2 regions of the Actinoplanes friuliensis DSM 7358 genome follow, and region 1 is predicted to be linked to the other one. Evidence: riboswitches for the same ligand, from Rfam matches in the RefSeq annotation. Region 1 holds a riboswitch; the other holds the start of a gene.

What was found. Region 1 has a riboswitch for cobalamin ahead of AFR_RS35855 (ribonucleoside-diphosphate reductase subunit alpha). Riboswitches for the same ligand answer to the same signal wherever they lie in the genome.
Region 2: linked by a shared signal. The riboswitch ahead of cobN (cobaltochelatase subunit CobN) and the one ahead of AFR_RS35855 (ribonucleoside-diphosphate reductase subunit alpha) in region 1 are both predicted to bind cobalamin.

What each region holds. Positions count from the first base shown of each region.
Region 1 covers NC_022657.1:7,784,828-7,788,452, reverse strand. The annotation lists gene AFR_RS35855 (ribonucleoside-diphosphate reductase subunit alpha) at 1-1,271, opposite strand, end outside; cobalamin riboswitch at 1,408-1,616, opposite strand; gene AFR_RS35850 (UdgX family uracil-DNA binding protein) at 1,730-2,392, shown strand; gene AFR_RS35845 (GNAT family N-acetyltransferase) at 2,364-3,065, opposite strand; gene AFR_RS35840 (DUF3046 domain-containing protein) at 3,139-3,339, shown strand; gene recA (recombinase RecA) at 3,542-3,625, shown strand, end outside.
Region 2 covers NC_022657.1:7,410,823-7,414,447, forward strand. The annotation lists gene cobN (cobaltochelatase subunit CobN) at 1-1,375, opposite strand, end outside; cobalamin riboswitch at 1,409-1,556, opposite strand; gene AFR_RS34130 (ferredoxin-like domain-containing protein) at 1,628-2,836, shown strand; gene AFR_RS34135 (precorrin-8X methylmutase) at 2,838-3,455, shown strand; gene AFR_RS34140 (precorrin-2 C(20)-methyltransferase) at 3,457-3,625, shown strand, end outside.

The DNA.
Region 1 (3,625 bases):
TTCGACGGGTCTTTGAAGGTCATCCAGCCGTTGCCGGTCTGCGCGAGTGTGCGCATCATCCGGCCGTACAGGTCACGGGCCTTGACGGTTTTGACCGCCTTCTTCTCCGCGATCCGGTAGGCCTGCTCGAACTCCTCGCCGTAAAGGTCCGGCAGGTCGGGGGCGTCGCTCGGGTCGACCAGCGACCACATCTCGTCGGCCTCGACCCGGCGCATGAACTCGTCCGGGATCCAGTTGGCCAGGTTCAGGTTGTGGGTGCGGCGGGCGTCCTCTCCCGTGTTGTCACGCAGTTCGAGGAATTCCTCGATGTCGGGGTGCCACGGCTCGAGGTAGACGCAGGCCGCACCCTTGCGACGTCCGCCCTGGTTGACCGCCGCGACGCTGGAGTCGAGCGTCCGCAGGAAGGGCACGATGCCGTTGGACTGGCCGTTGGTGCCGCGGATCAGGGCGCCGCGACCGCGCACCCGCGACCAGGAGATGCCGATACCGCCGGCAAATTTCGACAGCCGCGCCACCTGCTGGTACCGCTCGTAGATCGAGTCCAGCTCGTCCTTCGGCGAGTCCACCAGGAAGCACGACGACATCTGCGTGTGCCGCGTGCCCGAGTTGAACAACGTCGGCGAGCTGGGCAGATAGGCCAGCGACGACATCAGCCGGTAGAACGCGATGGCCTCGCCCGCCGACGTGGACAGGCCGCAGGCGACCCGCAGCAGCCAGTACTGCGGTGTCTCCACGACCAGGCGCGTCTCGGGGTGCCGCAGCAGATAGCGGTCGGCGACGGTCCGCAGGCCGAAATACTCGAACCGCAGGTCACCGGTCAGGTCGACGGCGTCGTCGAGCTTGCGGGCGTTCTTCGCGACAAAAGCAGCGGTCTCGTCGCCGATAAGCCCTTCCGCACGGCCGCGGGCGATGGACTGGCTGAAGCTCGCGATGCCCTGACCGCGGACCTCCTTGTCGACGAAGGCCGCCAGCAGCCGCGCCGCCAGCCGCGAATACTGCGGCTCCTCGCCGATCAGCTCCGCCGCCGTCTGGATCGACAGTTTGTCGAGCTCAGCCGTGGTTGCGCCGTCGTAGAGACCGCTGATCGTCTTGGTCGCCACCCGCAGCGGGTCGACCTCGTCGAGGTCGGCGACCCAGCGCTCGACCGCTTTGACGATCTTGTTGACATCCACCGACTCGGTGTCGCCGTTGCGCTTGCGAACCTGCATCGCATGTTTGCGTTGCTCGGGTACGCCCGGTTCGGACGCAGTCTTCTCCTGCGTGACCGTCATGAACACTCTCTCCTCGCGAGCCCGTTCCGAAGTGGTCTCCGGGCGCGCAGGAGGACGCCGGTGGACACGCCGATGTCGAGCGCGTACACCTCAGTGGCGTCGGCCGTCCCACGCGGCCTCGGACCACCGCACGCGGAAGCGTGCGGTGCGCTGGCAGGTCTTCGGACTCGCGGGCCTGACCGATCTCCGGTCTCCTACTGGCCGTCGCTTCCCAGGCCGGGGCCCAGTGCTGTTGACGGCGGTCGTTCCCACTCACCGCTGCGGGGCAGTCCCGGTTTTCCACCGGGTTCCCTCTTGCCTCGGACGTCCCGTCGGGACGTCCGAACCAGCTGCAGCAACACCATATCTAGGTGCGACTCGAAACGCGCAACCCCACATGTCGTGTCGGCGTGTCGAATCGTGCTCGTTCAGGTGAGGACTCACGCGTGGACCGGGCGGATGGGGGTAGAAACGTGTCCATGGCAACAACACAAGCCCCGCCGGGGGCTCAGGAGTTCGTCCCCGCCGATACGCACACCCTCGACGAGCTGAAATCCGCGGCGCCCGGATGCCGCGGCTGCGAGCTCTACGAGGACGCGACCCAGGTGGTCTTCGGCCGCGGTGCTGCCCACGCCCGCCTCGTTTTTGTCGGCGAGCAGCCCGGCGACATCGAGGATCAGCAGGGACTGCCGTTCGTCGGACCGGCCGGCCGGCTGCTGCGCGACGCGGTCGGCGACGCCGGCATCGACCCGTCGACGATCTACCTGACCAACACCGTCAAGCACTTCCGTTTTGAGCTCCGCGGCAAGCGGCGCATCCACCAGACTCCCGGTCCCGCGCACATCACCGCGTGCCGGCCCTGGCTGGTCGCCGAATTTTCCCTGCTCAAGCCGGATCTGGTCGTGGCGCTCGGCGCGACGGCGGCGAAGGCCCTCTTCGGACCGTCGTTCCGGGTGACGAAGTCCCGAGGCGAGCTGCTGCCCTGGCCTGCCTCGGCGCAGCGACCGCAGGACTTCCCCGTGGCCGAGTCCAAGGCGCTGGCCACGATCCACCCATCGGCGGTCCTGCGGGCCGACGACCGGGACACCGCCTACCAGGGCCTGGTCGACGATCTCAAGATCGCGGCAGCCGCTCTTTCTTGACCGGTACGCGCAACGACACAGTGGTGTTCTCCTTGCGCCGGACAAAACCGAGCGAGGTGAAAAGCCTGTTCGCCGGTGTGTTGGTGGCCATGGTGTGCAGGAACGGCCGCTCGCCACGGTCGTAGATCGCCGCCGCCAGGGCCCTGACCAAGCGGGCGGCATACCCCCGGCCGCGATGGGCGGGATCGGTGCACACCGCGCTGATCTCCGTCCAGCCGGGCGGATGCAGTCGTTCGCCCGCCATGGCGACAAGCCGTCCGTGCTGCCGGATGCCCAGATAGGTGCCCAGCTCGATGGTGCGGGGGCGGAACGGCCCCGGCTCGGTCCGGCTCACCAGATCGATCATGTCCGGAACGTCGGCGACCGTCAGGACAATGGCTTCGGAGTCGAGTGCTGCCGGCACCTTGCCATCGATGAGCTGGAACGCGGTACTGGTCCCGCGGATCTCCCAGCCGGCATCCTCGGGCGGTCGGGCGGAGATCGACATCTCCGTGCCGGGACCGGCGAGCTCAGCCAGGTCCTCCCAGGAGCGCGGATCGCCAGGATCGGCCAGAGCGAAGAAAGGTGCGACCTCCGGGTCGTACCTGCCGGCCTGCCCGATAATTCGCGCGAATCGGGCGTGCGGACCCGTCAGTGACGCCCAAGTCGGCTGGTCGAGAACATCGACTGTCATTCACAAATAGTGATGTGCGTCTCAGGGTGGAGCGCATCCGGGGCCGCCCTTGGACCGCGGGTACGCTTTTTCCGTGCGGTTGACAGACTTCTGGGGGCGCCTCGAGCAGGCGTTCGGCCCCGCGTACGCGAGAAGCCTCGCTACCGATCAGAGTTTTTCGGCGCTCCAGGGACGCACCATTGAAGAATCCATCGCTCAGGGTGTGGACACGGTGACTATCTGGCGAGCAGTGGTGGCCGCGTACCCCGATCGGGTGCCTTCCCGCCTGCAGTGACCCCTCTTTAGTACGTTTGTTCTGGCGTGTCACTCGTCTGTAGTACAAGTGTTCGGCTATTGTCCTCAGCGGCGTGGTCATCCACAGCTCACGGCCGGGCGGCCGTTTTCTGTCAGACCCAACGTCTAGCGTGACCCGCGTGGTGATGAACAGAAACTCTTCGGCGAAGACGCCTGGTAAGTCGAGTGCAGGGGTGGCGGACATGGTGGCAGGACCTGATCGGGACAAGGCGCTGGACCTTGCTCTCGCGCAGATCGACAAGCAGTTCGGCAAGGGCTCGGTGATG
Region 2 (3,625 bases), 370 kb from region 1:
CGACGTTCTCACCGCGCAGGGCGGCGAGCACGATGTCGTCCTGGTCGACGTAGAGCTCACCGGGCGCCTGCCCCCAGTGCTGCTCCATCGACTCGCGCAGGTCGGCCGGCAGCGTCGCGAACCACGAACGGTACGAGTCGCCGGAGATGCGGACCGGGTTGCCGGCGAGCTGGTCCTCGGTCAGCCAGTCCGGGTCCTGACCACCGGCCGCGATCAGCGCGTGGATGAGCTTGTCGCCGTCACTCTCGGCCACTCCCGGAAACTCCCCGACCTGGTAACCGCGCTCCTGCATGGCCTGGAGCAGGCGGACCGTCGAGACCGGAGTGTCGAGCCCGACGGCATTACCGATCCTCGAATGCTTGGTCGGGTACGCGGAGAGCATGACCACGATCCGCCGCTCGGCCGGCGGGATGTGCCGCAGCCGGGCGTGGGCGACGGCGATGCCGGCGACCCGTGCGGCACGCTCGGGATCCGGCACGTAGACGGAGAGCCCGTCGGGGTCGATCTCCTTGAACGAGAACGGCACGGTGATGATCCGGCCGTCGAACTCGGGGATCGCCACCTGCGTCGCCGCGTCCAGCGGGGACAGACCGTCGTCGCTGGCCTCCCACGCGGCGCGGCTGCTGGTCAGGCACAGGCCCTGCAGGATCGGCACGTCGAGGTCGGCGAGCACGCCGACGTCCCACGCCTCGTCGTCGCCACCGGCGGACACGGTCGCGGGCTTGGTGCCACCGGCGGCGAGCACGGTCACGACCAGGGCGTCCGCCTTGCGCAGCTCGGCGAGCAGCTCGGGTGACGCCGTACGCAGGGAGGCCGTGAAGATCGGCAGTGGCCGTGCGCCCTTGGCCTCGAGGGCCTGGCAGAGGGCCTCGACAAAGTTCGTGTTTCCGGCCATGTGGTGCGCGCGGTAGTAGAGCACCGCGACCGTCGGGCCCGTGGTGTCGGCGGCATCGCGCGGCAGCAGACCCCAGTCGGGCGCGGGCACGGGCGCGGCGAACCCGTGACCGGTCAGGAGGATCGTGTCGGAGAGGAAGTCGTGCAGCGCCGCCAGATTGTCCGCGCCGCCGTAGGCCAGGTAGCCGTGCGCCTCGGCCGCCACCCCCGCGGGCACGGTCGACAGCTTCATCAGGTCGGCGTCGGGGGCCTGCTCGCCACCGAGGACCACCACCGGGACAGGCCCGGCGAGCAGCGCGTCGAGGCCCTCCTCCCAGGCCCGGCGCCCGCCGAGGATGCGGACGACGACCAGCTCGGCCCCGTCGAGCAGGGCGGGCAGGTCGGCGACCGCGGTGCGGGCCGGATTGGCCAGGCGGTAATCGGCGCCGCTGGCACGGGCGCTCAGCAGGTCGGTGTCGGACGTCGACAGCAGCAGAAACACGGCTCTCCCCTCGGGGTCCGCGCCCCGGGTCGAAGGAATTCACGGCGACCGGAGTTCCTGGCTGCAAGGTCTATCAGGACCCTGTGACAGTGGCGGGACCGCGCCGGACTCGCACCGGCTTCCTCCGCGGCGTCGCCGCACGTGGACTCCCACTCTTGCGACCGGTGAGGGTGACGTCAAGGCGGGGTGGCCGGTGTGACGATGCCGACCGTCGCCGGGAAAGTGTCGGGCCCGATCCGTAGTATCCGGGCCGTGCCTCAGCCATCACCACGTGCCGATGCGGACGCCTGCCCGGGCGCCCTGCGGTTGCACGCCGCAGCCGACGGGCCGCTGGCGCGCGTCCGCCTGCCGGGTGGGCGGCTGACCGGTGCGCAGCTGGCGGCGCTGCGGGTCCTGGCCCAGCAGTGGGGTGACGGCCACGCCGAGCTGACCAGCCGGGCCAATCTCCAGCTCAGAGCCCTCGAAGACGTTCCGGTGGACCAGCTCGCGGCCCGCCTGCGCTCGGCGGGCCTCCTGCCCTCCGACACCCACGAGCTGGTACGCAACATAGCCGCGTCCCCACTGGCCGGCGGCCCGGACGTGGCCGGACTGGACCAGGCGCTGTGCGCGGATCCCCGGCTCGCGTCGCTGCCCGGAAGGTTCCTTTTTGCGCTCGACAGCGGCGCGGGGGACGTGGCGTTCCCGGCTGACGTGGCAGCGCTGCCGCTCCCCGATCAGGGCGACGTGGCGATCCTCTTCGCGGGCACCGACGCCGGCCTGCGGGTGCCGACCGGCGAGGTGATCCCGGCGCTGCTGGCGGCCGCCCACGCATTCCTGGACGAGCGCACCGCCCAGCAGCAAGGGGCGGATCGTGTGGCTTGGCGGGTGCGGGAGCTGACGGACGGCCCGGCCCGGGTCGCCGCACGCACTGCCGCCACGCTGGGCCGGAGCCTGGGTGAGCGTGTTCGCCTCACTCGGCCGCCGGTGCGCGAGCCGATCGGGGCCATCGCCCAGCCGGACGGGCGCCGGGCCGTCGGTGCGCTGGTGCCGCTGGGGCGCCTCACCGCCGTACAGATGAAGGTTTTGTCGGGGGCCGCGGCCCTGGTCGTGACGCCGTGGCGCGGGATCGTCGTGCCCGATCTGCCCGCGTCCGAGGTCGAGGGCTGGGTGGAAGCGCTGCGGGACGCCGGGCTGGAGGTGTCGGCGGGCTCGCGCTGGGTGGGTGTGAGCGCCTGCGCCGGGCGGCCGGGCTGCGCGAAATCGCTGGCCGACGTGCGCGCGGACGCCGATGCCGCGACCACCGCGGGCGAGGGCCTGCCCGTGCATTGGGTCGGTTGTGAGCGCGGTTGCGGGAGCCCGGCCGGGCCGCACGTGCGGGTCGAGGCCACCGGGACGGGATACGAGGTGCGGTCGCCGGAGTTCAGCGGCTCCGCACCGGCAGGTGCAGTGGGCGCGCTGGTCGGCGCCGCGAGGAAGGGCTGAGATGGAGTACGTGCACGACGGCGCGGAGATCTACCGGCGGTCGTTCGCCACGATCCGGGAGGAAGCCGACCTGTCGGGGTTGCCGGCCGACGTGGCGAGGGTCGCGGTCCGGATGATCCACGCGTGCGGGATGGTCGACCTGGTCCCCGACATCGCCTACAGCGCGGGTGTGGTGACCGCGGCACGCAAGGCGCTGCTCGGTGGCGCGCCGATCTTCTGCGACGCCGAGATGGTCGCCTCCGGGGTCACCCGCAAGCGACTGCCGGCCGGCAACGAGGTCGTCTGTACGCTGCGCGACCCGACGGTGCCCGCCCTCGCGGCGCAGCTCGGCAACACCCGCAGCGCCGCAGCGCTCGACCTGTGGGGCGACCGCCTCGCCGGCGCGGTGGTTGCGATCGGCAACGCGCCGACGGCCCTGTTCCGGCTGCTGGAGATGATCGAAGCGGGTGCACCACGACCGGCGGCGGTGCTGGGCATCCCGGTCGGCTTCATCGGCGCGGCCGAGTCGAAGGACGCCCTGGCCGCCTCCGACCTGGAGTTCCTGGTCGTGCGCGGACGGCGTGGTGGCAGTGCGATGACGGCGGCGGCGGTCAACGCCCTCGCCTCGGAGGAGGAGTAGCATGGCGGGTCGGCTGTTCGGGGTCGGGCTCGGTCCGGGCGACCCGGAGCTGGTCACCGTCAAGGCGGCGCGGCTGATCGGCGCGGCGGACGTGATCGCGTACCACGCGGCGCGCCACGGACGCAGCAATGCGCGGGCCATCGCGGAGTCCTACCTGCGTGAGGGTCAGA